Regions from separate parts of the Ensifer fredii genome, predicted to be linked through region 2. Evidence: riboswitches for the same ligand, from Rfam matches in the RefSeq annotation. Region 2 holds a riboswitch; the other holds the start of a gene.
The links. Region 2 has a riboswitch for FMN ahead of NXT3_RS12560 (6,7-dimethyl-8-ribityllumazine synthase). Riboswitches for the same ligand answer to the same signal wherever they lie in the genome.

Region 1: linked by a shared signal. The riboswitch ahead of ribB (3,4-dihydroxy-2-butanone-4-phosphate synthase) and the one ahead of NXT3_RS12560 (6,7-dimethyl-8-ribityllumazine synthase) in region 2 are both predicted to bind FMN.

Annotation. Positions count from the first base shown of each region.
Region 1 covers NZ_CP024310.1:368,090-383,054, reverse strand. The annotation lists gene NXT3_RS25475 (AraC family transcriptional regulator) at 1-914, opposite strand, end outside; gene NXT3_RS25470 (helix-turn-helix domain-containing protein) at 1,107-2,132, opposite strand; gene NXT3_RS25465 (DHA2 family efflux MFS transporter permease subunit) at 2,330-3,934, opposite strand; gene NXT3_RS25460 (HlyD family secretion protein) at 3,931-5,028, opposite strand; gene NXT3_RS25455 (cupin domain-containing protein) at 5,117-5,530, opposite strand; gene NXT3_RS25450 (SDR family oxidoreductase) at 5,609-6,361, opposite strand; gene NXT3_RS25445 (winged helix-turn-helix domain-containing tetratricopeptide repeat protein) at 6,612-8,207, shown strand; gene ribB (3,4-dihydroxy-2-butanone-4-phosphate synthase) at 8,259-8,888, opposite strand; FMN riboswitch at 9,000-9,146, opposite strand; gene NXT3_RS25435 (SDR family oxidoreductase) at 9,207-9,995, opposite strand; gene NXT3_RS25430 (sugar ABC transporter ATP-binding protein) at 10,011-11,498, opposite strand; gene NXT3_RS25425 (substrate-binding domain-containing protein) at 11,527-12,465, opposite strand; gene NXT3_RS25420 (ABC transporter permease) at 12,596-13,570, opposite strand; gene NXT3_RS25415 (transketolase) at 13,768-14,577, shown strand; gene NXT3_RS25410 (transketolase family protein) at 14,577-14,965, shown strand, end outside.
Region 2 covers NZ_CP024307.1:2,545,867-2,560,831, forward strand. The annotation lists gene NXT3_RS12530 (N-formylglutamate amidohydrolase) at 1-129, opposite strand, end outside; gene NXT3_RS12535 (MurR/RpiR family transcriptional regulator) at 300-1,178, shown strand; gene NXT3_RS12540 (ABC transporter substrate-binding protein) at 1,371-2,474, shown strand; gene NXT3_RS12545 (ABC transporter permease) at 2,545-3,426, shown strand; gene NXT3_RS12550 (ABC transporter permease) at 3,423-4,211, shown strand; gene NXT3_RS12555 (ABC transporter ATP-binding protein) at 4,216-5,277, shown strand; FMN riboswitch at 5,394-5,657, shown strand; gene NXT3_RS12560 (6,7-dimethyl-8-ribityllumazine synthase) at 5,746-6,219, shown strand; gene NXT3_RS12565 (helix-turn-helix transcriptional regulator) at 6,306-7,049, opposite strand; gene NXT3_RS12570 (ABC transporter ATP-binding protein) at 7,312-8,388, shown strand; gene NXT3_RS12575 (polyamine ABC transporter substrate-binding protein) at 8,441-9,601, shown strand; partial or broken gene NXT3_RS12580 (ABC transporter permease) at 9,748-10,614, shown strand; gene NXT3_RS12585 (ABC transporter permease) at 10,614-11,432, shown strand; gene NXT3_RS12590 (SDR family NAD(P)-dependent oxidoreductase) at 11,437-12,198, shown strand; gene NXT3_RS12595 (TfoX/Sxy family protein) at 12,249-12,575, opposite strand; gene NXT3_RS12600 (GlxA family transcriptional regulator) at 12,704-13,675, opposite strand; gene NXT3_RS12605 (3-dehydrocarnitine:acetyl-CoA trimethylamine transferase BcoG) at 13,785-14,687, shown strand; gene NXT3_RS12610 (carnitine 3-dehydrogenase) at 14,919-14,965, shown strand, end outside.

The DNA.
Region 1 (14,965 bases), on a different replicon from region 2:
AGACGCCCCATATGCGTAAAGCCCCATTTGAGCGCTATGTCGGCGACGCTTTGCCCCGGCCAGGCCTGGGTCAGCTCTTCGCGAAGCGCCTTCAACCGCAGATCCTGGAGGTAGCTCATCGGGGTGGTCATTTTGAATTGGCGAAACCCCTGCTGGAGGGTACGCGAACTGACCCCGCAGGCGGCGGCGACCTCTACCAGGGTAATCGGCCTCGACAGGTTGGCCATCATGAAATCGACCGCCTTCTTCACATGCCGCGGGACCGGCGAAACCGCGCGGCGCATTCTTTCCGAGAAGCGGTGAGGCACCGTGTCGAGGAGCAGCTGGATCAAGGCCTCACTTAAGTTTGTCAGCGCGAGGGGCGACCTGCGCAACGGTGCATCGCCAGTAAGGCCCGCTCTCAGCGTCTCGGCCATGCTGGCAATTGCTGTTCCCGGTCCCGACAACAGGTCGAGTTCCGGCGAGAACTCCAGGGCTCCGGAAACCGGCATTTCGACAATGTCGCAGAGCTGGCGCAACAGCGCAGCTCGATCGATAGCGACGAACATGTGCTCGCGAGCGCTCAGGGATTGAGCAGCAATGCGGCGGTCGCCTTCTATGACTGCGCCCCGGCCCGGCGATGTGCAAAAGGCCTGCCTTCCCATGCGAAGATCTACACCGCCACGAAGCGGCACGATCAGCACCAGCTGACCGTCGGCCTCGCTCTCGAAGAGGATCCGCCCATCGATATGCGTGCAGCCGATCGATAAAATGCCGGCATTCGCCCAGGCGCAATTGTAGTAGATGCTTTCCCTGCCAAGCGGCCGGACGACGACACTGGAGACCCAACTCGTCAGCGTTGCTGCAAGGCGGTCCGGGTCGCGCCCTTCGAACGACACCCAGTCCGGACGCGTCGCCGAATCCCCCAATGCCATCGATACTCTTCTCCTTGCTTACATTCTATGAGCAGAATTCCGCGGGTGGCGCCGTCACGCTGAAAGGTATGCCATAATACATCGCAGCGGCGGCACAGCATCATACAATGGACCTTGTAATGCAACAGGCTGCATTCGATGCACCGAGTTGCAGGTGTCCCGCGGCAGATACTTTCACGCCGAACGCCGCATTCACCGCAGGACGTCCGCGCCCGTGAAAACAGAACCGCCGACGCGCCGCCTTGTATCGGAGGGGTTTTCTCCATAGGTCGCCCTGTAGACCGCGGAAAACCGCCCGAAATGAAAGAAGCCCCATTTCAGGCAGATCGCTCTCAGGGTCTGATTGTTCTCGGGATCGAGGAGGTCCTGGCGTGCCGAGCGCAGGCGAAGCCTGAGGAGATAGGCGGCGGGCGTCGTATCCCGGAAGGCGCGGAAGCCGGTTTCCAGAGCTCGGACGGAAACGCCGGCAGCTTCGGCAACCATAGGCATGGTGATCGGCTGATTGATATTGGCTTGCATGAACTCGATCGCCCGGCGGACATGGCGCGGGGCGATCAGGCACGGCTTCTTGTCCAGCAAGTGCGATAGCCGGTGGGGGACCAGGCGCACCACCACGTCGGCAAGCGCCTGCGTCAAGTGCGCCATAGCGATTGGCGACTGCAGCAAGGGACCGCCGTTGCGTATGCCGCCCATGATCGTTTCTGCAAGATTGCCGATCAACTGGCCGGCCGGCGTGGACAAGCTCACCTGCGGCAGCAGGTTCAGGGATCCGTCGAAGGGCGCCTCGAAGGTCTGACCCAATGTCTGAAGGACAACGGACCAGTTGATCAGGAGCTCGTCTACGACATTGTCTTCCCCGTGCATGATGACGCTGTTGGGTTCGAAATTGTTGTAGAGGAGCAACTCTCCTCGCCCCGCCTCCGCCGTCCGCGGCCCGTAGGTCACGCCCATTCCGCCGTTTCGAGGCAGGACGATCGACAGATACTCCGCCGTATCGGCGGTCGGCTCGATGTGGAACTGGAAATCGCTTTGATGATAGCCGGTGATCAATACTGCACTGTCGCAGGCCGAAAGGTCGATCCCCCAACGGAAACTCTGGGCCTGGCTGATCGGCTCCGCTGCGAAGGTGCCGAAAGCGCCGCCGAGCGTTTCGATCATGCTGTCGAATGACGAACCGCGAAACTGAAACGATGCCTGTGCAGCGCTGTTATCCGACATGCGACCCCGGTTGCATCCCTCAAAGCCGCCACGACAGACCCAGCGGAAGGGTGCCCGTCACGTCCTCGCCGGCGTCCTCCCGCAGACAGCGGGGATTTCCCTCCTGGTGTCGCATGCTTCCCCTACCGTCGGAAGCCGTGGCGCGAAACTGCCCAAAGCATAGGGCCGGCAAAATCGATGCGCAACAGTGTCAGGCGCTACGACGCCTTCGCCTTCAGCAGCCGGGCAGAGCGCGCTTTCGCGTACCTGGAGAGTCCGATCTTGATGCCGACCAGCACCGGGGCGGCGACGACGAACAGCAGTGCGACCGCATTGAAGGCCGTGTCAAAGGCAATCACGCTGGACTGACCTGTCACGGTCCGGCCGAGAAGGCTGGTTGCCGCTCGGCTGGCGGCGGCTGCGTCCATCCCCTTTGCTGAAAGCATAGCCGCCGTGGTCGCCAGCCGCTCGATCACCGCGGGCTTGCCGGCAGTGACATTGGCGCCGAGGACGGCGAGATTGGCGACGAGGTTATGGTCGATCAGCGTCTGGAGCGCTGCGACCCCCGCGAGCCCGCCGAGCTGGCGGCCTGTATTGAAGAGACCGATCCCGGAGGCGAGATTTCGGCTGTTGAGGTTGCCGAAGGCGATCAGCGTGATCGACAGGAACAGGAAGCCAAGGCCGAGGCCACGCAGCAGGATCGCCGCCATCATGTCGTCGGCACCGCTCTCGCTGGTCGAACCGGAGAGCATCCACATCGCGACCATGATCATCAGGATGCCGAACGGCACCGTGGCGAAGGGCGGAACGCGGCGTACCTGGAAGAGAAAGGCGGCGAGGAGCAGGGCGGCGATGAACAGCCCGCCGCTCGGCAACAGGAGCAGGCCGGCGTCCGTAGGCCTGAATGCGAGGACCGATACGGCAAAGGACGGAATCAGGAACGCGCTGCCGAACAGGGCGGCGCCGGCGACGAAACTGACGATGAAGGCGAAGGTAAAATCCTCCGATCCGAACAGGGTGAAATCGATGAGGCCCCGGCCTTTGGCCAGAACCTGCTGGCCGAGAAATGCCAGCAGCGTGGCTGTGCCGATCACCGTCAGCCACAGGATGCGCGGCTCCTCGAACCAGTCCCATCGGCTGCCCTGGCTGAAGACGTAGGTGAAGCAGAAAAGCGCGACCGAGATCAGCGCGAAGCCGATCCAATCGAACGGACGGTGCACGATCTCGGGCGTTGTCGGCGGGTTCGCGATCAACAGCAGCCCGACAGCCGCGAGCGCCACCGGAACGACGCTGAAGAAGATCCATGTCCAGGATTGGCTATCGATCAACCACCCCTGAAGGGCAGGCGCGATTGTCGCGGGGGCGACGACGGCCCCCATCGCGAATAGGGCCTGCAGGATCGGCTGGCGGGATCGCGGATAGGCGAAAAAGATGATCGCCTGGCCGGCGACAAGCAGAGTGCCACCGGAAAGGCCCTGGAGGATGCGGAGGGCGACCATCAGGTCAAGGCGATCCGTCATGGCGGCAATGCCGCAAGCCATGCCCATGACCAGGGTTGCGCCGATCACCAGGTTCAGCGGACGAATACGGTTCATCAGCCAGGGGGCGGCCAGGAATCCGATAAGCTTGAGCGTGGTATAACCGATGTCCAGCCAGGCGAACTCGTCCGGCGTCGCATGGGTGTCGCCAATGATATCGCCGCGTCCTAGCGACAGGACGGTGCTGGCGATCGCTTCGGTCAGAGTGGCAAGCACGATGCCGGCAATAAGAATGGTTCCGGCCGTGGATCTGTCGCGGCTCGTGGCCGTAAATACCGTGGTCATGAGCCGCCTCCCGGCGCGATTTCTACGCGCGCGGACAGGCCGGGCACGATGCGGCCGGGCGAGGGATTGTTGGCAAGCCGGATCTTCACCGGAACGCGCTGGACGACGCGAACGAAGTTGCCTGTCGCATTGTCCGCGGGAAGCAGGCTGAAGGCAGAGCCGCTGCCCGGCGCAAAGCTGTCCACCACGCCGTCAAGCGCCCCGTTCGGATAGCCGTCGATGGTGATGCGGGCGCGCTGGCCGGGCCGGATATGTTCGAGCTGGGTTTCCTTGAAATTGGCCACGACCCACACGTCGTTGACCGGAACGATCTCGAGCAGGGAAGCGCCGGGCGCGACAAGCCGACCGACGCGGACCTGGCGGTTGCCGATGACGCCCGCGACCGGCGCCCGTACGATGGTGCTGTCGAGATCGATCTGGGCGAGGTCGCGCGCCGCCTCCGCCTGCGCGACGGCAGCAACGGCCGCTTCGCGCTGAGCGGCAAGGACGGCGATGCGGTGCTGCTGCGCCTCTACCGTCGCAGCGGCGGCCGAGACGTTCGCTTCGGCTCTGGTGCGTGCCGCATCGCTTTCATCGACATGGGCCTGGCTGACGGTGTTGCTGCGGATGAGTTCGCGGCGGCGATCATAGGCCTTGGTCGCCAGATCGAGCTCGGCCGCGGCCGACCGGCTCTGGGCCTCGGCCTGGCGGATGAGCGCATGCTGAAGCTCTGTCTCGGCATCGACATTGATGAGGCGAGCCTCGGCAGCTTCGACATTGGCGACGGCCTGTTGAAGCCGTGCACGGTAGTCCCGATCGTCGATCCGGAACAGGACGTCACCCGCTCGGACGGTCTGGTTGTCCTGAACCGCCACGGCCGTGACGTAACCCGCAACCTTCGGCGCGAGCGACGTCACGTCGCCGCGGACATAGGCATTGTCGGTCGACGCTGCGCCGCCCGAACTGGCCCAGGCCCAACCGCCGGCCATGACGGCGACGGCGCCGACGCACAGAGCCAAGCCGGCGATCTTCTTCTTTTTGGATTGCGCCACGACGACATTTTTCGCAGGGCTCCTGCCGGTGACGATGGCGATCTTGTCCTCGAGCGTATCCATTTTCTCAGTTCCTGTTGGATGCCGATGACCCGGGAAGCAGCCCTGGCGGCGATCGCCTCCCGGGACTGCGGGCATCGAGCGACGTTGGTTATTGTCCGATGGGCGTGGTCAGCTCCGTTTCGGCGGTATCGACGACAAACACCGCCAGCAGCCGTGCAGGCTCCGTATCGCTGGCATTCGCGCTTACCTGGTGATGCGAGCCCGGTTCTTCGTAGAAGTTCTCGCCGGCTCTGTAGACCTTTTCCGGCGAGCCGTTGACGCTGCTGCGGATCGCGCCCTCAAGCACGGTTGCATAGATGAAGGCGGATTTCGGATGGGTGTGGGCCGGCGACGCGCCGCCCGGCCCGTATTCGACGAGAACGCCCTTCATGCTCTTGCCGGGGACGTTGGGAAGCGCGTGGTCGAAGACGACGGTTACCTTGCCCGCCGGGCTGTCGGCGGCCGAAGCTGCGGTGATCGAAAGCGCTGCGAAGGCAGCGGCCGAGAGAAATCGTGCAAGCATGGCATTTCTCCTTCGAGGATAACTGTCAAAAGGTCAGGGCCGAGCGGGCCGCATTCGTCTTGGCGGCCCGCCGGAGGTTCAGTGGGCGGCTTGCCGGGCGAGCCAATCCTCGAACCGGATTGCGCCGATGCGTGCATTGCTGCCGGGGGTCAGCGATTGATCGTCGAGGACGGAGCCGAAGTAGCGCGCGTGCACGTCCGGTACGACCTTGCGCGCGTCCCTGGTTGCCTTGAGGAAGCGCCTGACCCCCTCGTCGAGCGGGATCGCCTCCGGACCGGCCACTTCAACGGTGCCCTTGACCGGCGGCGCAAGCGCGACATCGGTGAGCGCCGCCGCGACATCGTCGGAGGCCATGGGCTGGAACAGCGCCGGCGACAGGCGAATCTCGTCACCGACCGTGCCCGCCTGGGCAATGCCGCCGACGAACTCGAAGAACTGCGTGGCGCGCAGGATGGTGTAGGGAATGCCGGACGCCTTGATGAGGTTTTCCTGCGCGACCTTCGCCCGGAAATAGCCGTTGTCGGGAAGCCGTTCGCTGCCGACGATCGAGAGGGCCACATGGTGGCGGACGCCGGCGGCAGCTTCCGCGGCCAGGAGGTTGCGGCCTGACGTCTCGAAGAATTCGAGGACTGCCTTGTCTTCCCAAACCGGCGCGTTGGCGACGTCGACGACGATCTCCGCCCCGTCCAGCGCTTCGGCCAGGCCCTCGCGGGTGATGGTGTTGACGCCGGTGTTGGGGGCGGCTGCGAGCACCTCATGGCCGCGCTCCGTCAAGTTCTTCACGAGTTTCGATCCGATGAGGCCGGTGCCTCCGATGACGACGATCTTCATGGCTCTCTCCGTTTCTGCCGACCGCATCTTTGCCGTCGATCCGGGGGGGAGAGTGCCTGCAAGCTTGCCGGGAGTCCTTGCCGCGGGCTTGAATTGACCTTGAGGAAAGCTTGGTTATCCGTCCAAGCGGGTTGTCGGTCATCTTGCGGCAGAGGTGCGAGCGCGTTACGGCGAGCCGTGCTATCAATGGACAGAAGTGTCGCCGCTGCTCCGGCTGGCAAGCCGAGCCGCTCGGTCGAGGGATGCCGACGTGCAATTCGTGTTTGGAGACTACGTGCTCGACCCCGAGCGCCGGGAGCTTACCCTGCGCTCGGAAGTGGTGACCGTCGGGCCGCAGGTCTTCGACCTGCTGCTGCATCTCGTCAGGAACCGCGACCGCGTCGTCAGCAAGGACGATCTGCTTCAGGCGGTATGGAGCGGCCGGATCGTCTCGGAATCGACGATCACCAGCCACATCAACGCGGTGCGCAAGGCAATCGGCGACAACGGTGAAGAGCAGCGCCTGGTCCGCACCGTCGCCCGCAAGGGCTTCCGCTTCATAGGGGTGATCGAGACCGGCGAGATCGCAAAACCGAGCCACCCCGACGGACCGGGCATCGTCGGACACTCGCCAAGCGAAACGGGGGAGCCTCCTTCCGCGCTCGTCCTCCCGGACAAGCCCTCGATCACCGTCCTGCCCTTCCAGAATCTCAGCGGCGACCCGGAGCAGGACTATTTCGCCGACGGCGTGGTGGAGGACATCATAGCCGCCCTGTCGCGCATCCGCTGGCTGTTCGTCATCGCGCGCAATTCGAGCTTCACCTACAAGGGCCGGACGGTGGATACGAGAGACGTCGGCGAAGAGCTTGGCGTGCGCTACGTGCTCGAAGGCAGCGTGCGCAAATCCGGCAACAAGGTGCGCATCACCGGGCAGCTCATCGACGCCACGAGCGGGACGCATCTCTGGGCGGAGCGCTTCGAAGGCACGCTCGACGACATCTTCGAATTGCAGGATCAGATAGCCGAAAGCGTCGTCGGGGCGATCGCGCCGCAGCTCGAACGGGCGGAGATCGAGCGCGCCAAGCGCAAGCCGACGGAAAGCCTGGACGCCTATGACTATTACCTGCGCGGCATGGCGAAGCTGCACAGCGGAACCCGGGAGGCCATCGAGGCGGCGCTACCCTTGTTCTACAAGGCGGCCGAGCTTGATGCGGAATTCGCGTCCGCCTACAGCATGGCCGCCTGGTGCCATTTCTGGCGAAAGTTGAACGGTTGGATGATCGATCCTCCGGGCGAGATCGCCGAGGGCGCCCGCCTAGCGCGGCTCGCCGTCCAACTCGGCCGCGACGATGCGGTGGCGTTGACGAGAGGCGGACATGCGCTCGCCCATCTCACCGGCGACCTCGACGGCGGTATCGCGCTCATCGACCGGGCCGTCCTGCTCAATCCCAATCTCGCTCCCGCCTGGTATCTCGGCGGTGCGCTCCGCGCGCTTCGCGGCGAAACGGACGCTGCAACAGAACACTTGACGCATGCCGTTCGCCTCAGTCCGCTGGATCCGGAAATGTTCCGCATGCAGGTCGGCATGGCGCTGGCAAATTTCTTCGCCGGGCGCTTCGATCCCGCCTCGGCCTGGGCAGAAAAGGCGCTCGGGAACCTGCCCAGCTTGCTTCCGGCAGCCGCCCTGGCGGCGGCAAGCCATGCGCTCGCCGGGCGCATCGACGAAGCAGGGCATGCGATGCAGCGCCTGCGCACGCTCGATCCGTCCTTGCGCCTCTCCAACCTCAAGGACTGGCTCCCGATCCATCGACCCGAAGATCTGGCGCGGTTCGCGGATGGGCTGCGGCTGGCCGGTCTGCCCGAGTGAGCTCGACGAGCCGAAGCGAATGGCCGCCTGTTTTCAGGCAGCCTGATGAGGTTACGCGGCCCGTGCCGCGCCGGCCGGCTGCTCGACGAATGCGATCAGGTCTCTGATGGTGATCAGCGGAAGCCGGTGCGTTTCAGCGAACACCACGAGCTCCGGAAGCCGGGCCATCGTTCCGTCGTCATTGGCAACTTCGCAAATGACACCCGATGCGGACTTGCCGGCAAGGCGTGCCAGTTCCACCGCCGCCTCCGTGTGTCCGGGCCGTCCGCGCACGCCGTTCGGATGCGCCCGCAGGGGGAAGACATGCCCCGGCCGGGCGAAGTCCGCCGGACGCGCGTCGGGATCCATCAGCGCCTGGACGGTCGCGGCGCGATCGGCTGCGGAAATGCCGGTGGTGGTCGCGGGCAGGTAATCGACGGAGACCGTGAATGCGGTCTTATGGAGCTCGGTGTTCTGCGGAACCATGAGCGGGATATCGAGCGCATCGAGACGCTCTCCTTCCATCGCGACGCAGATCAGCCCGCGGGCGTGCTTCATCATGAAAGCGATCGTTTCGGGCGTCACCGCGTCCGAGGCGACGATGATGTCGCCCTCATTCTCCCGGTCCTCGTCGTCAACGACGACGACCATGCCGCCCAGCGCCAGGGCCACGACTGCGTCTTCAATTTTCGAGATTGCCATTCCATTGCCTTTCAAGGGTAGCCAGCTTCGGCATCAAACTGCGGCGTTTCGGCCGCTATTCATCCCTTGGGCGAACAAGTCCGCGCCGCTCGACAAGGAGCGGTTTGCTGACATTGTCCTCTTCCATCCGGACTGTAACCGTCGGCCCCGGCCTCTCACCGGGTCTGCTGACCTTCCGCATCGGCGGGAGCGCTCGCGGGCTCCCGGATCGCTCCGGATACCGCCGGTGGGGATTTTCACCCCGCCCTGAGAACAAGCGTAGATAAGGAATTTCACCGGCAAAAAGCAAGAGGCCAGCTCAGGCTGGCCCCGTGATATTTACCAGCAGCAGAAGCCGCCATCGACCAGGAGGTCGACGCCGGTCACGAAGCTTGCCGCATTCGAAAGAAGGAAGACGGCAGGCCCGACCATCTCGTCCACCGTCGCCATGCGCTGCATCGGGGTCTGCTCCTCGAACAGCTTGGTCTGATGCACCATTTCCGGCCGGGTGTTCATCGGTGTGGCCGTGTAGCCGGGACTGATCGTGTTGACGCGGACGCCGCGGCCCACCCATTCCATCGCCATCGACTTCGTCATATGAATGACGCCGGCCTTCGAGGCATTGTAGTGGCACTGGCTGAGGCCGCGGTTGACGATCACGCCGGACATCGAGGCGATGTTGACGATCGAGCCGCGGCCGTTCTTCAGCATGGCGCGGGCTTCCGCCTGGCAGGACAGGAAAACGCCCTTCAGGTTGATGTCCATCATCGTCTGGAATTGGCTTTCCTCCATCTCCTCGGCCGGATTGGCATTGGCGATGCCGGCCGCGTTCACGGCAAGGGCAAGCGGGCCGAGTTCCGCTTCGGTGCGGGCGACCGCCTCGTTGAGCGCCGCGCCATTGGTCACGTCGGCGGCGATGCGGATGCTGCGGCGCCCGGTGCCGGCGATGAATTCCGCGGTCTTCGCCAGTCCATCGTCGGTGCGGCGATCGAGCAGCGCAACGTCGGCGCCGCACTGCGCCAGCCCCATGGCGATGCGTTGCCCGATGCCGCTGCCCGCCCCCGTCACGAAGGCGACGTTGCCGGAGAGATCGAACAGTTTCGGCGCGTTGAGCGTGATTTCAGACATGAATTTCTTCCTTGTTCAAATCGTCGCGAGTTCCATGACCGAGACGTCGTTTGCGTCCTCGCGATCAAGGATGCCGGTCTGTCTGCCCTGGGCCATGACCATGATCCGGTTGGAGACGCCGAGCACCTCCTCGAGATCGGAACTGACCACGATCACCGCGACCCCCTGGCGGGCGAGATCCATGATGAGGTCGTAGATCGACGAGCGGGCGCCGACGTCGATGCCGCGCGTCGGTTCGTCGAGCACAACGACCTGCGGCTTTCGCGCCAGCCACTTGGCGAGCACCACCTTCTGCTGGTTGCCGCCGGAAAGCTCGCCGGCGTTCTGGTGGCCGCGGCCTTTCACGCCGAACCTCCTGATGCACTCGTCGGCGAACTGTTGCAGACGCCGGGAGGAAACCCAGCCGTTGCGGGCAATTGCGCCGAGATTGGCATAGCCGATGTTCTCCGCGATCGAATGATCGAGCACGACACCTTGGAGCTTGCGGTCCTCCGGCACGAGAACCATCCCGCTGCGAATCGCGTCGATTGGCGAGCGCGGCGTGACGGCATTGCCATTCAACAGAATCTCGCCACCGGAAATCGGATCGGCGCCGGTGATGGCGCGCACGAGTTCGGTGCGGCCGGCGCCCATCAGGCCGGCGATGCCGAAGACCTCGCCCTTCCGGACTGAAAAGCTGATATTGCGGAATGCATTCGTCGGCGAGGTGAGATCGCGGACCTCAAGCGTCACCTCTTCCCGAGGCGCTGGCAGGGCCGGGAACATGCGCTCGAGCGAGCGCCCGACCATGGCCTCGACGATGGTGCGGATCGGCACGTCGCCGCTGTCGAATTCCTTGACCTTGGCGCCATCGCGCATGACGACGACGCGGTCGGCGATCTGGCGGATTTCCTCGAGACGGTGCGAGATGTAGATGATGCCCACCCCGTCCGCCTTCAGCCGTTCGATCTGCTGGAAGAGGAGTTGGGTTTCCTCGCCGCCGAGCGCCGCGGTCGGCTCGTCCAGGATCAGCAGGCGGGCATTGAGCGTCAGCGCCTTGGCGATTTCGATGAGCTGCTGCTTGCCGGTCGAGAGCCCTTCGACGAGGCGGTCGGGCGATATGTCTAGACCCAGCCGCTTGAGGCCGCTGCGCGCCCGTTCCTCCATCGCCCTGCGGTCGACCCGGCCCGCCTTCATCGGATAGCGACCGACAAAGACATTCTCGGCGATCGAGAGCTTCGGGAGCAGTTTCAGCTCCTGATGGATCATGCCGACCCCCTCGTCCATCGCGGCACGGGGATTGGCGGGCGCATAGACTGCCCCAAGCCAGGTCATTTCCCCGGCGGACGGCTGCACGGTGCCGGAAATGATGTTCGACAGGGTCGATTTCCCGGCACCGTTTTCGCCAAGCAGCGCCACGACCTCACCCGGATAGATGTCGAGGTCGACACCGTGCAGGACCCTGATCGGTCCGTAGGACTTCTGGATCCCACGGAGCGAGAGGATGGGAGACTGGGTGGTCATGGCGCTGCCTTTCGGGCATCGAGACAATTTATGGATGGCTCTTCACGAACTCCGGAGCATTCTCGCAGGTCGTCAGCACGGCATTCGGAGTCTGGCGCTCTTCGACCTTCTGGCCGGCGGCCACGGCAAGTGCCGATTCAACCGCGAGGACGCCCATCTTCTGGGTGCTCTGCGTCGCCGTGGCGACGAACGGCCCCTTGCACTTGGCGAGATATTCGAGCGCCGAAAAGTCGCCGTCATAGCCGCCGATGATCACCTTGTCAGAGAGGTTGGCAACGTCTACGGCTTTCGCCGCACCCATCGCCAGACCGTCCGCCTGGCCGAAGATGATCTTGAGGTCAGGGTTTGCCTGCAGCATGTTCTGGGCGATCGAGAAGCCTTCGTCCGCGGACCACATGTTGCTCCATTGCTGGGCGACGAGTTCCACGCCCGGAGCCTCGTCGATGGCGCGCTTGCAGCCCGTGAAGCGATCGACTTCCGGCGTCGTGCCCTTCTGGCCATGGATGATCGCCATCTTGCCCGAGCCGCCGGCCTTTTCGATGATGTGCTTGCAGACGGCATAGGCGGATTCGACGCTTTCGCCGGCGATGAAGGTATCGCCCGGCGCGCCATCCGGAACACGGTCGACGTTGATCACCGGAATGCCGGCTTCACGGGCAAGGCGGGTCGGCACGGCGGCCGCGGCTGCACCGGCCGGAATATAGATGAACGCGTTGATGTCCTGCGTCATAAGGTCCTGGACCTGGTTGACCTGGGTGGCGGTATCGTTCTTCGCGTCGACCACCACGACGTCGATACCCTTTTCCTTCGCGTATTTTTCGACGCCGAGCTTGATCTGGTTGAAGAAGTCCGCCTGAAGGTTCGGCACGGCGAGGCCGATCTTCTTGACTTCCGCGGCCGATGCACCGAGCGGGGACATCAGGACCGCAGCGGTGGTTGCCGCCAGCAGCAGGTTGGACAGTTTCATGGGGTTCTCCTCCGAGTTGCTCTGTGGATTTCCTGACTTCACAGGATTCCACCTCCCTTTTGCCGGCCCGCACCATTGCTGACCGTTTTCGCTTCCCCGCAGGCATTTCCGCAAGCGGGGTGAACAGTGGCTATTTCCGCTTGCGATAAGTCTCGGCGGTGACGGCCAGCACGATGACGCCGCCGATGATCACCTGCTGCATGAACGGCGATACGCTCAGCAGGTTGAGGCCGTTGCGCAGGATTCCGATGATCAGCACGCCGATTATGGTGCCGCCGATGCCGCCCGTTCCGCCGGAGAGCGACGTGCCGCCGATGACGACTGCCGCAATGGCGTCGAGCTCGTAGGAGACACCGGACGAGGGCTGGACCGAGTCGAGCCGCGCCGCCAGCACCATGCCCGACAATCCCGCCAGGAAGCTGCAGACCACATAGACAAGCACGGTCGCCCGCTGGACGTTGATGCCGGCAAGCCGCGCCACCTCTGCGTTGCCGCCGATGGCGTAGAGGACGCGCCCGCCATGGCGATAGCGCTGGTAAAGGAGGCCGACGACGAAGACCACCAGCATGACCGCGACCGTCAATGTCAGGAAGCCGCCGAAGCGCACGATGGCCATGATGTTGAACCAAGTCGGAAAACCGATGATCTGCTGGCCGTCGGTGATCATGTTGGCCAGGCCGCGGGCGATCGACATCATGGCAAGCGTCGCGATGAATGCCGGCACGTTGAAGCGCGTTATGAGAAGCCCGGCGATCAGGCCGTTCAGCGAGGCGACCAGCAGGGCGAGCGGAATGGCGATCCACATCGGCACGCCGGCAACGACGTTCAGATAGCCAAGCACCATCATTGCCAGCGCCATGACAGAACCGACGGCGAGGTCGATGCCGCCGATCAGGATGACCATCGTCATGCCGACGGCCATGATGCCGAGCACCGTGATCTGATCGAGCACGTTCAGGAAGTTCCTGATCGAAAGGAACTTGTCGCTGGCGAAGGTGAGAAACAGGCACAGGACGATGAGGCCGATCAGCGGACCTGTGGCCCCTCGCATCGACGCAAAAATCCCGCCCGCGAACCCTTGCCGCTCCGTCGCTGTCGCAAGCATGGCGCCCTCCTCTCGCTACCCGGCTTCCTCACGTGTATCTAGGCATAATTATTCATTGCTGTGTGTAAATTCGTACATGATCGGTCTGCGTCCTGTCAACCTCGTTCTGCATAGCTTTTCCTGCGTCTGGCCCTTGACATGCGGGGGTAGCGTGCAATTATATATATGATTGTATATTTATTCAGCGCGAGGAATACATGCAGCCGAACGATCTCGACCGCATCGCTCGACAGATCCGACTTCGCGATCTGCAGGCGGTTTTCGAAGCTGGCGCCGGCCATATCGGCGGGGAAATGTCCGCTATCGACATTCTGACGGCGCTCTATTTCCGCGTGCTGCGCGTCTGGCCCGACCAGCCGAAGCATCCGGGCCGCGACCGTTTCGTGCTGTCCAAAGGCCATGTGGCGCTCGCCCTCTATGTGACGCTCGCCAAGCGCGGCTTCCTGCCCGAAGAAGAGATCGGCACCTTCCTGAAGTCGCATTCACGGCTGAACGGGCACCCGAACTGCACCAAGGTCCCGGGCGTCGAGACCAATACCGGGCCGCTCGGCCACGGCCTGCCGGTCGCCGTCGGCATGGCCAAGGCCGCCAAGCTGACCGGCGCCGAGTATCACACCTATGTCCTGACCGGCGATGGCGAGATGCAGGAGGGATCGAACTGGGAGGCGATCGCCGCCGCGGCGCAGTTCGGCCTCGACAATCTGACGCTGATCATCGACCACAACCGCTTCCAGCAGGGCGCCACGCTGAAGGAGACCAACAATCTCGCCCCCTTCCCCGCCAAGCTCGAAGCCTTCAGCTGGGACGTCACCGAGATCAACGGCAACGCCATGGACGAAATCGTTCCGGCACTGGAGCGCCGCGGCAACCGGCCGCACGCAATCGTCGCCCATACCAACAAGGGCCACGGCATTTCCTTCATGCAGGACAAGGTCGACTGGCACCATAAGGTGCCGAATGCCGAGCAATATCGGGTCGCCCTGGCCGAGCTTTCGGAGACCCTGTGATGAAAGACGTGATCACCTCTCCCAAACTGCACGATTGCCGTGACGCCTTCGTTGCGGTGCTGGAGCGCCTCGGCGCGGACAACCCCAAGCTCGTGGCGGTCTGCAACGACTCCGTCGGCTCGTCGAAGCTCAACGGGTTCAAGTCCAAATGGCCGGAACGGCTGGTCAATGTCGGCATTGCCGAGCAGAACATGGTGGGCGTGGGCGCCGGTCTTGCCAATGGCGGTCTGCTGCCCTTCGTCTGCGGCGCCTCCTGCTTCCTGACCGGCCGGTCGCTGGAGCAAATCAAGGCCGACATCGCCTATTCCAACGCCAATGTGAAGCTCATCGGCATTTCCTCCGGCATGGCCTATGGCGAGCTTGGGCCCACGCACCATTCGATCGAGGA
Region 2 (14,965 bases):
GCCGAGCGTTCCGAGGCGCTCGGGCAGACGGCTCGACGCGTGTTCGCAGACGAAGAGAAAATCTCCCTTCGCATCGGCACTCTCGATGGCGACCGGACCGCCCTCTGCCTGGGTCAAAAGCCCCGTCAAAACCGGCTCCCCTTTGCCTCGTCAGACGATGTTGCTGAAAAGAATTCTTCACGAATCGACGGGTGTCAATCAAAATTTGAAACGATCTTTTCAGTTTCCCATTGACTTCGGTTACGGCCGCGATGTTTAATTTCCTTCAAGCTGGCAAAGACCGGCTGAGGGGCACGACATTGAACGGCAACACGGCATCCATGACGGTGTCGGATGTGATCAAGGCGCATTTCGCGGTGCTGACGCGCGCCGAGAAACGTTTGGCGGAGACACTTCTCGACAACTATCCGGTTTCCGGCCTCGGCTCGATCACAACGGTCGCCGAGAACGCCGGCGTTTCCACGCCGACCGTGGCGCGCATGGTGCAGAAGCTCGGCTTTCGCGGCTTTCCCGATTTCCAGGCGAGGCTCCACCAGGAGCTGGAGGCGACGATCTCCAATCCGATAGCCAAGCACGATCGCTGGGCGGCCAGCGCACCGGGCACCCACATCCTCAACCGCTTTGCCGATGCCATCATGGGCAATATGCGCCAGACACTGTCCCAGCTGGAGCCGGTCGAATTCGACCAGGCGGCCGCCCTCATCGCCGACCGCAAGCGCAACCTCTATCTTGTCGGCGGCCGCATCACCCGCTCGACGGCCGATTACCTCTTCACCCATCTCCAGGTCATCCGCACGGGCGTCACCCAGATTGCCGCCAATCCGAGCTCGTGGCCGCACTACGTGCTCGATATGAAACAGGGCGACGTTCTGATCCTGTTCGACATCCGTCGCTATGAACAGGAAATGGAGACCCTCGCCCGCTCCGCCCGCAACCGCGGCGTCGAGATCATCCTTTTCACCGACCAATGGGGTTCGCCCGTCGCTAAGTCGGCTTCCAAGGTCTTCCGCGCTCAGATCGAAGTCCCCTCGGCCTGGGATAGTTCGGTCATGCTGCTGTTCCTCGTCGAGGCGCTGATCGAAGCGGTGCAGAGCTCGAATTGGGACGAAACCAGGGACCGGATGAGGACGCTCGAAGGGCTCTTCGATTCGACCCGCATCTTTCGCAAGCCAGGTTAGGAGGTACCGGTCGAAGACTGAATGTCCGGAGGAAGAAATGGGGGTGCAAGGCGCGCCGTGCACCGCTTGGAACACCCACCTCCCGAGGCGGCGTTCTCGCCGCAAACGGGAAAATGGCCTGTCACACAAGTTTCATCGCGCCGCTTTAACAGCATCGCCGAAATTGACTGAAAACCGATAAGGAGAACGCCAGTGATTTCAAAGACTCAACGCCTGCTCTCGCTCTCGACCGCCATCCTGCTGGCAACCACGGCCGTGGCCGCTGCCGAGCCGAGCGAAGAGCTCATCGCCGCCGCCAAGAAGGAAGGCACGCTCACCACCATTGCGCTGCCGCACACCTGGTGCGGTTATGGCGATCTCATCGCCGGTTTCAAGGCGAAGTACGGGATCGAGGTCAACGAGCTGAACCCCGACGCCGGTTCCGGCGACGAGATCGAAGCCATCAAGGCCAACAAGGGCAATACCGGCCCGCAGGCACCCGACGTGATCGACGTCGGCCTGTCCTTCGGCCCCTCTGCCAAGGCCGAAGGCCTGATCCAGCCCTACAAGGTCTCGACCTGGGATACGATCCCGGATAGCGCCAAGGATTCGGAAGGGTTCTGGTACGGCGACTATTACGGTGTTCTCTCCTTCGTCGTGAACACCGATATCGTCAAGGAAGTGCCGAAGGACTGGGCCGACCTCAAGAAGTCGGACTACGCGAACGCGGTCGCTCTCGCCGGCGACCCGCGCGCCTCGAACCAGGCCGTGCAGGCCGTCTACGCCGCTGGTCTCGCCGCTGGCGAAAAGGATGCGGCCAAGGCCGGTGAAGCAGGCCTCGCCTTCTTCGCGGAAGTCAACAAGGCCGGCAATTTCGTTCCGGTCATCGGCAAGTCCGCTTCGCTCGCACAGGGCTCGACCCCGATCATCATCGCCTGGGACTATAACGGTCTCTCCTGGCGCGACAGCCTGAACGGCAACCCGCCGGTCGAAGTCGTCGTTCCGGCCTCGGGCGTCGTCGCCGGCGTCTATGTGCAGGCGATCTCGGCCTTCGCCCCGCATCCGAACGCCGCCAAGCTGTGGATGGAATATCTCTACTCGGACGAAGGCCAGCTCGGTTGGCTGAAGGGCTATTGCCACCCGATCCGCTTCAACGATCTCGCCAAGAACGGCAAGATCCCGCAGGAAATGCTGGACAAGCTGCCGCCGGCAGCTGCCTATGAAAAGGCCGTATTCCCGACGCTCGAGGAACAGGCCAAGGGCAAGGAAGCGATCACCACCAAGTGGGACAGCGTGGTCGGCGCCAACGTTCAGTAATCATTGCCATGCCTCCCCGCTCGATCGGCGGGGAGGCTGTTTCATTTGACTGAGGAACATCGAAGCCTTCATGACCACGACAACAGCAACCGCACCCCTGATCAACAAACGAGCGGTCATCGATTGGCTCGGGATAGCCCCGTTCGCGATTTTTGCGCTGATGTTCCTGATCGTTCCGACGCTCTACCTCGTCACCGGCGCCTTTCTGACGCCCGAAGGAACCTTCACCTTCAAGAATCTCGCCGATCTCTTCACGCCGACGATCATGAGCGCCTACTGGATCTCGATCCGCGTGTCGGTCGCCTCCTCGCTCGGCGGCGCGCTGATCGGCTTCTTCCTCGCCTGGGCGGTCGTGCTCGGCGGAGTTCCGAACTGGATCCGCTCCGGCCTGCTGACCTTCTCCGGCGTCGCCTCCAATTTCGCGGGCGTGCCGCTCGCTTTCGCGTTTCTTTCGACGCTCGGCCGCACCGGGCTCCTCACCGTCTTTTTGCGCGACTGGTTCGGCTTCAATCTTTACGGAACCGGCTTCAATCTCCTGAGCTTCTTCGGCCTCACCATCACCTATATGTATTTCCAGATCCCGCTGATGGTGCTGATCCTCACCCCGGCGCTGGACGGCCTCAAGAAAGAGTGGCGCGAGGCGGCCGAAATCCTCGGCGCCTCCACCTGGCAATATTGGCGCATGGTGGCGCTGCCGATCCTCTGGCCGAGCCTGCTCGGCACGACTCTCCTGCTCTTCGCCAATGCCTTCGGCGCCATCGCCACGGCTTACGCGCTGACCGGCAGTTCGCTCAACATCGTGCCGATCCTGCTCTACGCGCAGATCCGCGGCGACGTGTTGCACAACCCCAATCTCGGCTATGCGCTCGCCCTCGGCATGATCGTCATCACCGGCATTTCCAACATTCTCTATATCTGGCTGCGCATGCGCGCCGAACGGTGGCAGAAATGAAAGCACAACGCCTCGGCGCCTGGATCGCCATCGCCATCGGAGCCAGCTATTTCATCATTCCGCTGCTCGGCACGCTGGAGTTCTCGCTGCGCATGCGACGCGGCGCCTATTCCTTCGACGCCTACCAGTCGGTTTTCTCCGACATCCAGTTTCGCGAGACCTTCGGCTATTCGATGCTGATGGCCGTACTGACGATCGTCTTCGGCATGCTGCTCGTCGTGCCGACGGCGTACTGGGTGCGGCTACGCCTGCCGCAGGTGCGGCCGATCGTCGAGTTCGTCACGCTGCTGCCGCTCGTCATTCCGGCTATCGTTATCGTCTTCGGCTATCTGAGGCTCTACAATTCCTCGTCGATCCTGCCGCTCACCGGTTCGACCTCCGGCACCAACGCGCTGTTGATGTTCTCCTACATGACCCTGTCGCTTCCCTACATGTACCGCGCCGTCGACACGGCGATGCGGGCGATCGACGTCAGGACTTTGACGGAGGCCGCCGAAAGCCTCGGCGCCAAATGGCCGACGATCCTTTTCCGCTGCATCTTCCCGAATGTGATGAGCGGCGTGCTTTCCGGCGCCTTCATCACCTTCGCCATCGTCATGGGCGAATTCACCATGGCGGCGCTGCTCAACCGCCCGGCTTTCGGTCCCTATCTGCAGCTCGTCGGCGCCAATAAGGCCTATGAGCCTTCGGCGCTCGCCGTCATCGCTTTCGCAATCACGTGGTTGAGCATGGGGCTGATCCAGCTCGTCTCCCGCTTCCAGAAATCCGCTTCGCCCAAGGCTTGATCACATGGCTTTCCTGACACTGACCAATATTCAGAAATCCTTCGGCCCGGTTCAGGTCGTTCATAATTTCAACATGGGCATCGAAAAGGGCGAGTTCGTCTCCTTCCTCGGCCCGTCCGGCTGCGGCAAGACCACGATCCTGCGCATGATCGCCGGTTTCGAGACGCCGTCCGGCGGCTCGATCGTCATCAACGGCCAGGACCAGGGCGCTCTGAAGCCGAACCAGCGCAATATCGGCATGGTCTTCCAGGCCTATGCGCTGTTTCCCAACATGAACGTCCATGACAATGTCGCCTTCGGCCTGAAGGTCGCCGGCGGCACCAAAACGGACATCGATATCCGGGTGAAGCAGATGCTCGGGCTCATCAAGCTCGAGCACCTGGCGGACCGCTTCCCCTATCAACTGTCCGGCGGCCAGCAGCAGCGTGTGGCGCTCGCCCGCGCGCTTGCCGTGAAGCCGCAAGTGCTGCTGCTCGACGAGCCGCTCTCGGCGCTCGATGCGAAGATTCGCATCTCGCTGCGCGAAGAGATCCGGCAGATCCAGCAGCAGCTCGGCATCACCACGGTGTTCGTCACCCACGACCAGGAGGAGGCGCTGTCGATCTCCGACCGGATCGTGGTGATGAATGCCGGCCGCGCCGACCAGATCGGCACCCCGTTCGAGATCTACAACACGCCGGCGACCCGCTTCGTGGCTTCCTTCGTCGGAACGCTCAATATCATCGAGGGCAAGGTCGCCGATCCCGCCACCGGTGCGGTCACCATCGGCGGGCAGCGGATTGCCCTGAAAGAGCCGATTGCCGGCCTCAAGGGCGGGGACAGCATTTCGCTGGCGCTTCGGCCGGAGGCGGGTTCGATCGCCGAGGGCTCCAAAGGCGATACCGCGCTGCCCGGCGAAGTCGTCTCGACGAGCTTCCTCGGCTCGGTCATCCGCACCAAGCTGCGGGTTGGCGATGATGTCATCTCGTTCGACATGTTCAACGATCCGGGCATTACACCGCCTGTTGCCGGCGAGAATGTCAGCCTGCGCTTCGCCGCCAAGGACCTGTTGGTCATCCGCGAGTAGTGATGGCCGGAACAATTTCGTTCCGGCCTCGATCTTTCCCGGAAAAATCTGTCGTGATTTCTCGCATTTTCGTCGGAGCCTGCGTTTGACGGGCGCTGCTCTCCGTATATAGTCGCACGCGTTCTCAGGGCGGGGTGAAATTCCCCACCGGCGGTAGCGATCGGCGGACCAGCGGTCTGATGATCGAAGCCCGCGAGCGCTTCAGGCAATGCAGCTCCGCGCGTCCATGGACGCGCAAAGGTCGCTGTAGCACTTTGAGTTGCTGCATGATTCTGTCCTTAAATCGATCTCGATTTAAGGAACTGTGCAGTGTCTGAAGGTCAGCAGATCCGGTCAGATTCCGGAGCCGACGGTCACAGTCCGGATGGAAGAGAGCAAGCAGTGCGAACCCTTTGCGGGGTTGTCGTGCATGCATGTTCGCCCGACGGGATCATTGGAACAAACGCCAACCCTGAAAGGCTTGAGACCATGACCATTCTTTCCCACCCCTCCACCAAGATCGCGATCGTCCGTGCCCGCTGGCACGCCGACATCGTCGACCAGTGCGTCGACGCCTTCGTCGCCCAGTGGTCGAAGCTCGGCGGCAACGCGGCCGACATCGAGATCTTCGACGTGCCGGGAGCGCTGGAAATTCCGCTGCATACGCAGAAGCTCGCCAAGACCGGACGCTATTCGGCGATCCTCGGCACCGCCTTCGTCGTCAACGGCGGCATCTATCGCCACGACTTCGTCGCCGGAATCGTGCTGGACGGCATGATGCGCGTCCAGCTCGACACGGACGTGCCGGTGCTCTCCGCAGTGTTGACGCCGCACAACTTCCAGGAAAGCGAGCCGCTGATCGCCTTCTTCCGCGACCATTTCGTCGTCAAGGGCGAAGAAGCTGCGAATGCCTGCGCACAAATTCTCGACGCGCGCGCCAAGTTGGCGCTGGTCAACGCCTGACGGACTACAAATCGACGCAAAGGAGAGGGCGCAGCCGGCTGGCGCGCCCTTTTTTGCCTCGCCAATAATGCGGCTACCGACAGGTGTCAGTGGCCGAGATTCTTGATGTAGAGCGACAGCAGCTGCGTTTGCGAGGAAATTCCGAGCTTGCGATAAACGTTGCGCCGATGGACTTTGACGGTCCCGGTCGAGATGCCGAGCCTTAATCCGATCGACTCCGATGAATGCCCCTGCAGGACCAGTTCGATGATTGCCGCTTCTCGATCGGTGAGGTTGAGATGTTGCCAGACCCCGTCCGCGGGCGGATGCAAAGCCTTGCGGCGGCTGCGACCGGTTTTCGCGAGCGCCGCGTCGAATCGGTGGTCGAGGTCGGCCCAATGATGGCGAGCGAGTGCGGCCACCAAGGGCTCGGCCCTCTTGAGCAGGGCAAACTCGGCGGCGCCGAAAGGGCCGGTCGCCTCCCGCCGCATCAGCGATAGCACGACGGTGACCTGTTCGCTGATCGGAACGAAGAAACCCACCTCCTCCGCAAGCCCGGTCTGCACATAATAGGTGCGGTAATATTCGCTGGAGAAAAAGCGATCGGGCGCCAGCTCCCGCATCCGCCACACGCCAGGTCGGGGCGCACAGGCGGCATGATAGAAGGGATCGAGCAGGTATGGACCCGCCTGGTAGAGGCTCACGAAGAGCACATGGTCCTTGGCATCGAAAGTACTGTAGAGATCAAGCGGACGCTCCTTGCCACGATAGGCGAAGACGACGACATAGTCGAAGGCTATCAGGCTCGACATCAGCCGGCGGAACGCAGTGCCGACGGCCTCGTCGCCCATCGCCGAACCATTCATCAACGGCGCCAGGGCCTGGAAAAGCTTCTCGAAGTCGACGCCCAAACCGCCCTCCCCAGTCCCCTGCGCTGCCACTTGGACGGCTTAACCAGGGTATACTCCTTTCACAAGCAAATTCCGGCGGGAATACCTCTCTCGGGGTATATACCGACGCGGCTTCCGGTGACTAGGCTGTCAGCAATGACGGTGGGAACAGGAGGCGCAAGGACCGCGTCCGATTCCTATAATAGCGCCGCAGGGAACAGACGTGACATCCGATTCAAACGACATCGAATTCCGTTCGGTCGCCAAACGCTATGGCAGCGTGACGGCGGTGTCGGATATCAGCCTCGGGGTGCCCAAGGGGGCTTTCGTCGCGCTGCTCGGCCCGTCCGGCTGCGGCAAGACCACCTGCCTGCGAATGATCGGCGGCTTCGAACAGCCAAGCGCGGGGATGGTCTATATCGGTGGCCAGCCTATGAACGGCGTGCCGGCCTATCGGCGCCCGGTCAATATGGTCTTCCAGCAATACGCGCTGTTCCCCCATCTTGATGTCGAGCAGAACGTCGCCTACGGGCTGAAGCAAATGCGCCCGCGCATTGCGGCGGCCGAAATCAGCCGCCGCGCCCGGGAGGCGCTGGAGATGGTCCGTCTTGCCGGCTTCGGCAAGCGCCGCATTCACGAGATGTCGGGCGGACAGCAACAGCGCGTGGCGCTTGCCCGCGCCATCGTCAACAAGCCGAAGGTGTTGCTCCTCGATGAGCCTCTTGCCGCGCTCGACAAGAAGCTGCGCACAGCGATGCAGATCGAACTCCAGAGCCTCCAGCGCGAGCTCGGCATCACCTTCATGCTCGTCACGCACGACCAGGAAGAAGCGCTGTCGATGAGCGATCTCGTCTGCGTTATGAATGCCGGGCGAGTGGTCCAGATCGGGCCGCCGCAGGAAATCTACGATCGCCCGGCGAATCTTTTCGTCGCCGATTTCGTCGGCAAGACCAATCGCATCGAAGCGACGGTCGAGCCCGGCGCGAATGCGGTGCGGCTGGCAAATGGCGTCGGTTTGGCAAAGCCCGCGCGTGCCAATGGAACCGCGGGTGCGGCCATGGTGGCGCTCCGTCCGGAATCGATAAGCCTTGTGCGTGACGATACCGCCACGCTGCATGGCACGGTGACCCACCGCATCTTCCTCGGCTCATCGGTCGAATACTCCGTCGAGGTTGACGGGCTTGGCGATTTTCTGGTGACCGCCGACCGCCGCAGCCTGGATGAGTCCGACCTCGCAGAACCTGGAGAAAGGATCGGACTCCGCTTCGATCCCAACGCAATGCATGTCTTTCCGGCCTGAACGGGCCGACGCTCTGCCATCAAATGCATGCCAACGACAAGGGAACAGCATCATGACCAAGTGGTACAGAGAGAATGCCCCGATCACCGCGGAAAAGCTTGCGGACGAGGTGATGCGCCTGAAACGCGGCTCGGTGACCCGCCGCCATTTTCTCGGCGTCACCGGCCTCGGGCTTGCCACTGCCGTCCTGGCGCGCGCGCCCGGCCTCTTCAACGCGACGGCTTTTGCCGAAGACCTCGGCACGCAGATGTCGCTCGCGACCTGGCCGAACTATCATGATCCCGCCACCTTCGAAGCCTTCAGGGCCGCGACTGGCGTCGCCGTAGAAGTCAACGTTTTCGGCTCGAACGAGGAAATGCTTGCGAAGCTGCAGGCAGGCGGCACCGGTTGGGACCTCTTCGTCCCGACCAATTACACGATTTCGACCTATGCAAAGCTCGGCCTCATCGATGAGCTCGACCTGTCGAAGCTCCCGAACTACGACGCCTCGACGGAAAACGCCCGCTTCACCAATGAAGGCGTCATCGACGGCAAGACCTATGCGGTGCCGAAGAACTGGGGCACGACCGGCATTGCCGTGAACAGCGACAAGATCAAAAAGCCGGTTACGAGCTGGAAGGAGTTCTTCGAGGTGGCGATGGCCGAGGCCGACGGTCGCGCCATGGTGCATGACTACCAGCTCACCACCATCGGCAACGCACTCGTCTCGCTTGGATTTTCCTTTAACTCAATCAAGCCGGAGGAACTCGCCAAGGCCGAGGAGCTGCTGATCAAGGTCAAGCCGCATCTCTACGCGATCAACAGCGACTACCAGCCGGCGATGCGGGCGACGGACGCCTGGATGACAATGTGCTGGACCAATGACGGCGCCCAGCTCAACCGCGACATGCCGGAAATCCAATTCGTGCTCGGCAAGGATGGCGGCGAAATCTGGTCGGATTTCTACGCGATCCCGAAGAGTGCGGCCAACAAGCCCGCCGGCTATGCGCTGCTCAACTATCTGATGATGCCCGAAAACGCCGTCAAGGAGCACATCGCCAACGGCGCGCCGACGACCGACAGCCGCGTCTTGAAGTTGCTGCCACCGGAGGTGACGTCGAACAAGATCGTCTATCCGGACGAGGCGGCGCTGACGCCGCTCGAATTCGGCGCCGCGGTGACGCTGACAGATCCCGGTCGCGCCGAACTGATGGCCCGCTTCAAGTCGGCGTGAGGTCGAAAGTTCGCCTCTCACCCTAGCCTTCCCCGCCAGCGGGAGAGGGGACGGGCGCCGCGGGTTCCCTCTCCCCGTTCGAAGGGGAGAAGGTGGCCGGCGGGCTGGATGAGGGCCCAGTTCAATACACGTTTCAACGGACTGACATGCGTGCGGCAAAGAACACGAAGAGGAACCTGGTGACGGCGGCGCTGGTAGCGCCGGCGGCGGCGTGGCTTTGTGTCTTTCTCGTTCTCCCCTTCATCGCCATGCTCGTCTTCGCTTTCGGCGAGCGGGCGCCGGAAGGCGGCTATCAGGCGGCTTTCACCTTCGCCCAGTTCGCAAACCTGCCGACGCGCGCCGCAGCCTTCTGGAACACGCTGATGCTTGCGCCAGCCGGCGCTCTGCTCTGCCTTCTGGTGGCCTATCCTGTCGCCTACTACCTCGCCGTCAGGGCAAACCCGCGCTATCGCCTGATCCTCGTATCGCTGGTCGTCGTGCCGTTCTGGACGAGCCTTCTGGTGCGCACCTATGCCTGGATGTACATCCTCGGCTCGCGCGGCATTCCCAATCTGCTCGCGATGATCGGCATCGAGGACGTGCGCATGCTCAACACGCCCGGCGCCGTGCTGCTCGGTATCGTCTACGGCTAGCTGCCGCTGATGATCATGCCGATCTATGTGAGCCTCGAGAAACTCGACCGGCGGCTTCTTGAGGCTTCCGCCGATCTTGGCGCCAAGCCGGTTTCCAGCTTCCTCGGCGTCACCCTGCCGCTATCGCTCCCGGGCGTCATGACCGGCATCGCGCTGGTGACGATCCTGCTCCTCGGCGAATATCTGATCCCCCAGCTTCTCGGCGGCGGCAAGGTCTTCTTCATCGGCAACGCGCTGGTCGATCTCTTCCTGCAATCACGCAACTGGCCCTTCGGCTCGGCGATCGCCGTCACGCTGGTTGCCGTCGTCGTCGTCGTGCTCATGGTGGCGATGCGCATCGCCTGGAAGGTCGCCGGAACAAGACAGGTGGATCTCGTCTGATGCGTGCCCTCGTCTCCTCCGTCTATCTCTTCCTCTATGCGCCGATCGCGCTCGTCGTTCTGTTCTCCTTCAATGCGGGGCGCAATGCGAGCGAGTTCACCGGCTTCTCCGCTGCCTGGTACGGCAAGGCTCTCAGCAACACCTTCCTGGTTTCAGCACTGCAGAACAGCCTAATGATCGCCTTCACGAGCGCTGCGCTTGCGGCGGTCTTCGGGACCATGGCGGCGCTTGGCATGGAGCGCCTCGGGCCGCGCATGCGAGCCTTCTTCGATGCCCTCTTCGCCGCTGCCATCGTCGTTCCGGGTGTCGTCATCGGAATCGCCACGCTCGTGGCGCTGGTCGCCGTCTTCTCCTTCGTTAATCCAGCGCTCGCGACGATCTGGCCGGGCGATCACCCGCCACAACTCGGTCTTGGCTACGGCTCTATCATCGCCGCCCATGGGCTGTTCTCGATGGCACTCGTCGCCATGATCGTGAAGGCGCGGATCGCCAGTCTCGGCCGTGACATCGTCGAGGCGTCCAGCGATCTCTACGCGACGCCGCTCACCACCTTCCGACTGATTGTGCTGCCGCAGATCCTTCCCTCGATTCTTGCCGGCTTCCTGCTCGCCTTCACCTTCTCCTTCGACGATTTCATCATCGCCTTCTTCGTCGCAGGCTCGAAGACCACCTTGCCTATCTATGTCTTCGCCTCGATCCGTCGCGGCGTGACGCCGGAGATCAATGCGATCGCAACCTTGGTTCTCGTCGCGTCGCTTCTCCTGATCCTGACTGCGCGCGTGCTGATGCGCGAGACGAAAAGCAAATCCGGGGAGTGAAACCATGATCCTGAAAGACCGGATCGCGATCGTGACCGGCGGCGGCTCCGGAATCGGTCAGGCGGGTGCCGCCATCATGGCGCGCGAAGGCGCCCATGTGGTGGTCGTCGACCGTAGCGCGAAGGCTTCGGAAGAGACCGTGACATCGATCGCCGCCAAGGGCGGCAGCGCCGAACCTCTAGCGATCGACGTCACCGACGACGGAGCGCTGTCGAACGGCATTGCCGACGTCCTTCGACGGCATGGCCGCATCGATATTCTGCACAACCATGCCGGCGCCCAGGTGGCCGGCGACCTGGAACAAGTCGAGGTGGCGGGTTTCGATCGCTCGTGGAACCTGAACGTTCGCGCGCACTTCATGGCGGCTCGCCTCGTCGTGCCGTCGATGAGGGCGGCGGGGCGCGGCGTGGTCGTCAACACCTCGTCCTCTTCCGGCGTCCTCTACGACCGTGAGATGATCGCCTACACCACGACAAAGCACGCCGTCATCGCCATGACGCGGCAGATGGCCGGCGACTACGCGAAACATGGGGTGCGAATAAACGCACTCTGCCCCGGCTGGGTCGACACGCCGTTCAACGAACCTTTCATCAAGCAGATGGGCGGTCGGAAGGCAATCGAGGCCTATATCCGCGAGAAGGTGCCGCTCGGACGGTGGGCAAGCGTCGACGAGATCGCCGAAGCGATCCTCTTCCTTGTCTCCGACCGTTCCTCTTATATGACCGGCCAGGTCCTTGTGGTCGACGGCGGCGAGACAGTCGTCTGAGCTACTGGCATCCTGCTCCGGTAGCAGATGAGAAGAAACTGCGCGAGCTTTCACTTCGGTGGCAGCGAGAGCACGTAGCCGAGCGCCGCATCGAGCAGGCGCTTGCGCAGCGCGTCGTCGCCATAGGCCTCGGCGCCGGCACGCACCCATCCATGCATCCTCCGCTCGCCCATCACCATCTGGGCGACGCCGGGCAGCGCCAGCGCCCAGTCGTCACTCCCCTTGCCGAGCCGCACCAGCATCCCGTCATCGCGTGCGCCGCAGACGAGATTGCCGTTCACGAGAAAAGCCAGGCCGCCGAACATCGGTTTCTCGGAAAGCCCCGGCCGGTCGCCGAGTTCTTGCCTTACCAATTCCTCCAGTCCCGTGTCGCGCATGGGTCGTCTTCCTCCTTCTTGTGCCGCAGGGCGGCGCGTGCCTGAATCACCTTCCCACGAGCCGGCGATAGATCGCTGATTCGATTCATCAAAACGCCGCTGCTGAATCGCCCTTTGAAGTGGTTCAATCAACTCTTGAGCTTCAGCCGCCGGCGTGTCTCGCTCGGGCTCTCGCGATAGTGTGCGCGATAGCTTCGCGAAAACGACGACGACGAGTTGAAGCCGGAAATTGCCGCGATGTCGGCGAACTCCATCCGCGTCTCGATCACCTTGCGGCGCGCCGCATTGAGCCGCAGCGCCAGATAGTGTTCGTGCGGCGCCACGCCCATGGTGTCCTTGAAGAGGTCCTGCAGGTGGCGGGCGCTGACGCCGACCCGGCGCGCGAGCCGTGCAAGCGTCAACGGCGCCTCGACCGTCTCCTCCATCAGCTTGACCGCCGCACCGACCCGCTCGTCAAGGATGCGCATATTGCCGATTGCCGGCACCTGTAAGAGGTCGCCGCGCGTGCGCTCCTGCTCGTAGATGAAGAGACGCGAGACTTCGAGCGCCAGCGAATAGCCGTGCGCGCGGCGGATCACTTCCAACATCAGGTCGAGCGTGGGCAGCGAGCCGCCGGTGGTGATGCGCTTGCCATCGATGACGAAGCGCTCCCGAACCATCGTCACCTGCGGATAGGCGCTGGCGAAATCCTCGAAGTCTTCCCAGTGGGTCGTGGCGGAAAAATCGTCGAGCAGGCTCGTCTCCGCCAGAAGCCAGGACCCCGATTCGATGCCGGCCATCGCCTCCCGGTGCCGGGCCGTCTGCGACAGCAGCATCTTGAGCTGTGAGGTAGCGCTGCGCCGCCAGTTGTAGCTCGACAGCACGAAGAGCGGCGCCGTTTCGCGTTGCGGCCGGAAGGGGCCGGACACCGGAATCGGGATGCCGCTTTTCGTCTCGATCGCCTCGCCGTCCGGGCTGAACATTGTCCAGCTGTAGAGCGTTCGCCCGACGATGCGGTTGGCGGCGCGCAGCGGCTCGATAACCGAGGCGACCAGAATGAGATTGGTCTCCGGCAGGATCAGCAAATCGATATGCTGCGCCTGCGAAACACTGCCGTCCATCGCGAAACTTCCCCCGGCTGTCTCCGAGAATGTATAGGATCGTTCCACTTTTGGAAAGCAGCCTCGCCGTTTCTGGCTCGTAATGGGTCCAACGAAAAGGGAGACAGCCATGCCGCTCAGCATGAACCGCGAGGTTTTCGTCACCTGCGCCGTCACCGGCTCCGGAGACACCGTTTCGAAATCCAGCCATGTTCCGATCACGCCGAAACAGATCGCCGAAGCGGCAGTCGAAGCGGCCAAGGCGGGTGCTGCGATCGTCCATTGCCATGTCCGCGACCCGGAGACCGGCGCGCCGGCCCGCCGCCTCGACCTCTACAGGGAAGTGACCGACCGCATTCGCTCCGCCGATATCGACGTCGTTCTCAACCTGACCGCCGGCATGGGCGGAGACCTGATCTTCGGCAATGTCGAAAGCCCTCTCCCGCTCAACGAGAAAGGCACCGACATGGCCGGCGCCACCGAGCGCGTCGCCCATGTCGCCGAATGTCTGCCGGAGATCTGCACGCTCGACTGCGGCACGATGAACTTCTCGCTCGGCGACTACGTGATGACCAACACGCCGTCTATGCTGCGCGAGATGGCGCGCCAGATGACCGCACTCGGCGTGCGTCCCGAGATCGAGGCCTTCGACACCGGCCATCTCTGGTTCGCCAAACAGCTCGTCGAGGAAGGTCTGATCGAGGATCCGGTGCTGATCCAGCTCTGCATGGGCATTCCCTGGGGCGCACCCGACGACCTCAACACCTTCATGGCGATGGTCAACAACGTGCCGGCGAACTGGACCTTCTCGGCCTTCTCGATCGGCCGCAACGCGCTCGCATATCCGGCGGCGGCGATCCTTGCCGGCGGCAATGTCCGCGTCGGACTGGAGGACAACCTCTATGTCGGCAAGGGCCAGCTCGCGACCAACGGCCAGCTCGTCGAAAAGGCGGTGTCGGTGATCGAGGGCATGGGGGCGAAGATCATCGGGCCCAAGGAGGTTCGCGAGAAGCTGAAGCTGACGAAGAGATAAGACCCCTCCCAACCCTCCCCACAAGGGGAGGGCTCGACATGCGTCGGCGCCGAACTCCGAACGAAGCGCATGTTTCCGCGGAGATGTTCGCAAGAAGGCCGGCCCCCGGCGCGGTTAGTCGCCGGAGAGAGGGCCGCAGAGGATCCGGAGCCACCCACCCCTCCCCCTTGTGGGGAGGGTGGCCCAAAGGGCCGGGAGGGGCTCCCACGGAACGATTTGGATGGAGAGGCAATGACCATCATCACCAAGGCCGCCTGCGTTGGCGGCGGCGTCATCGG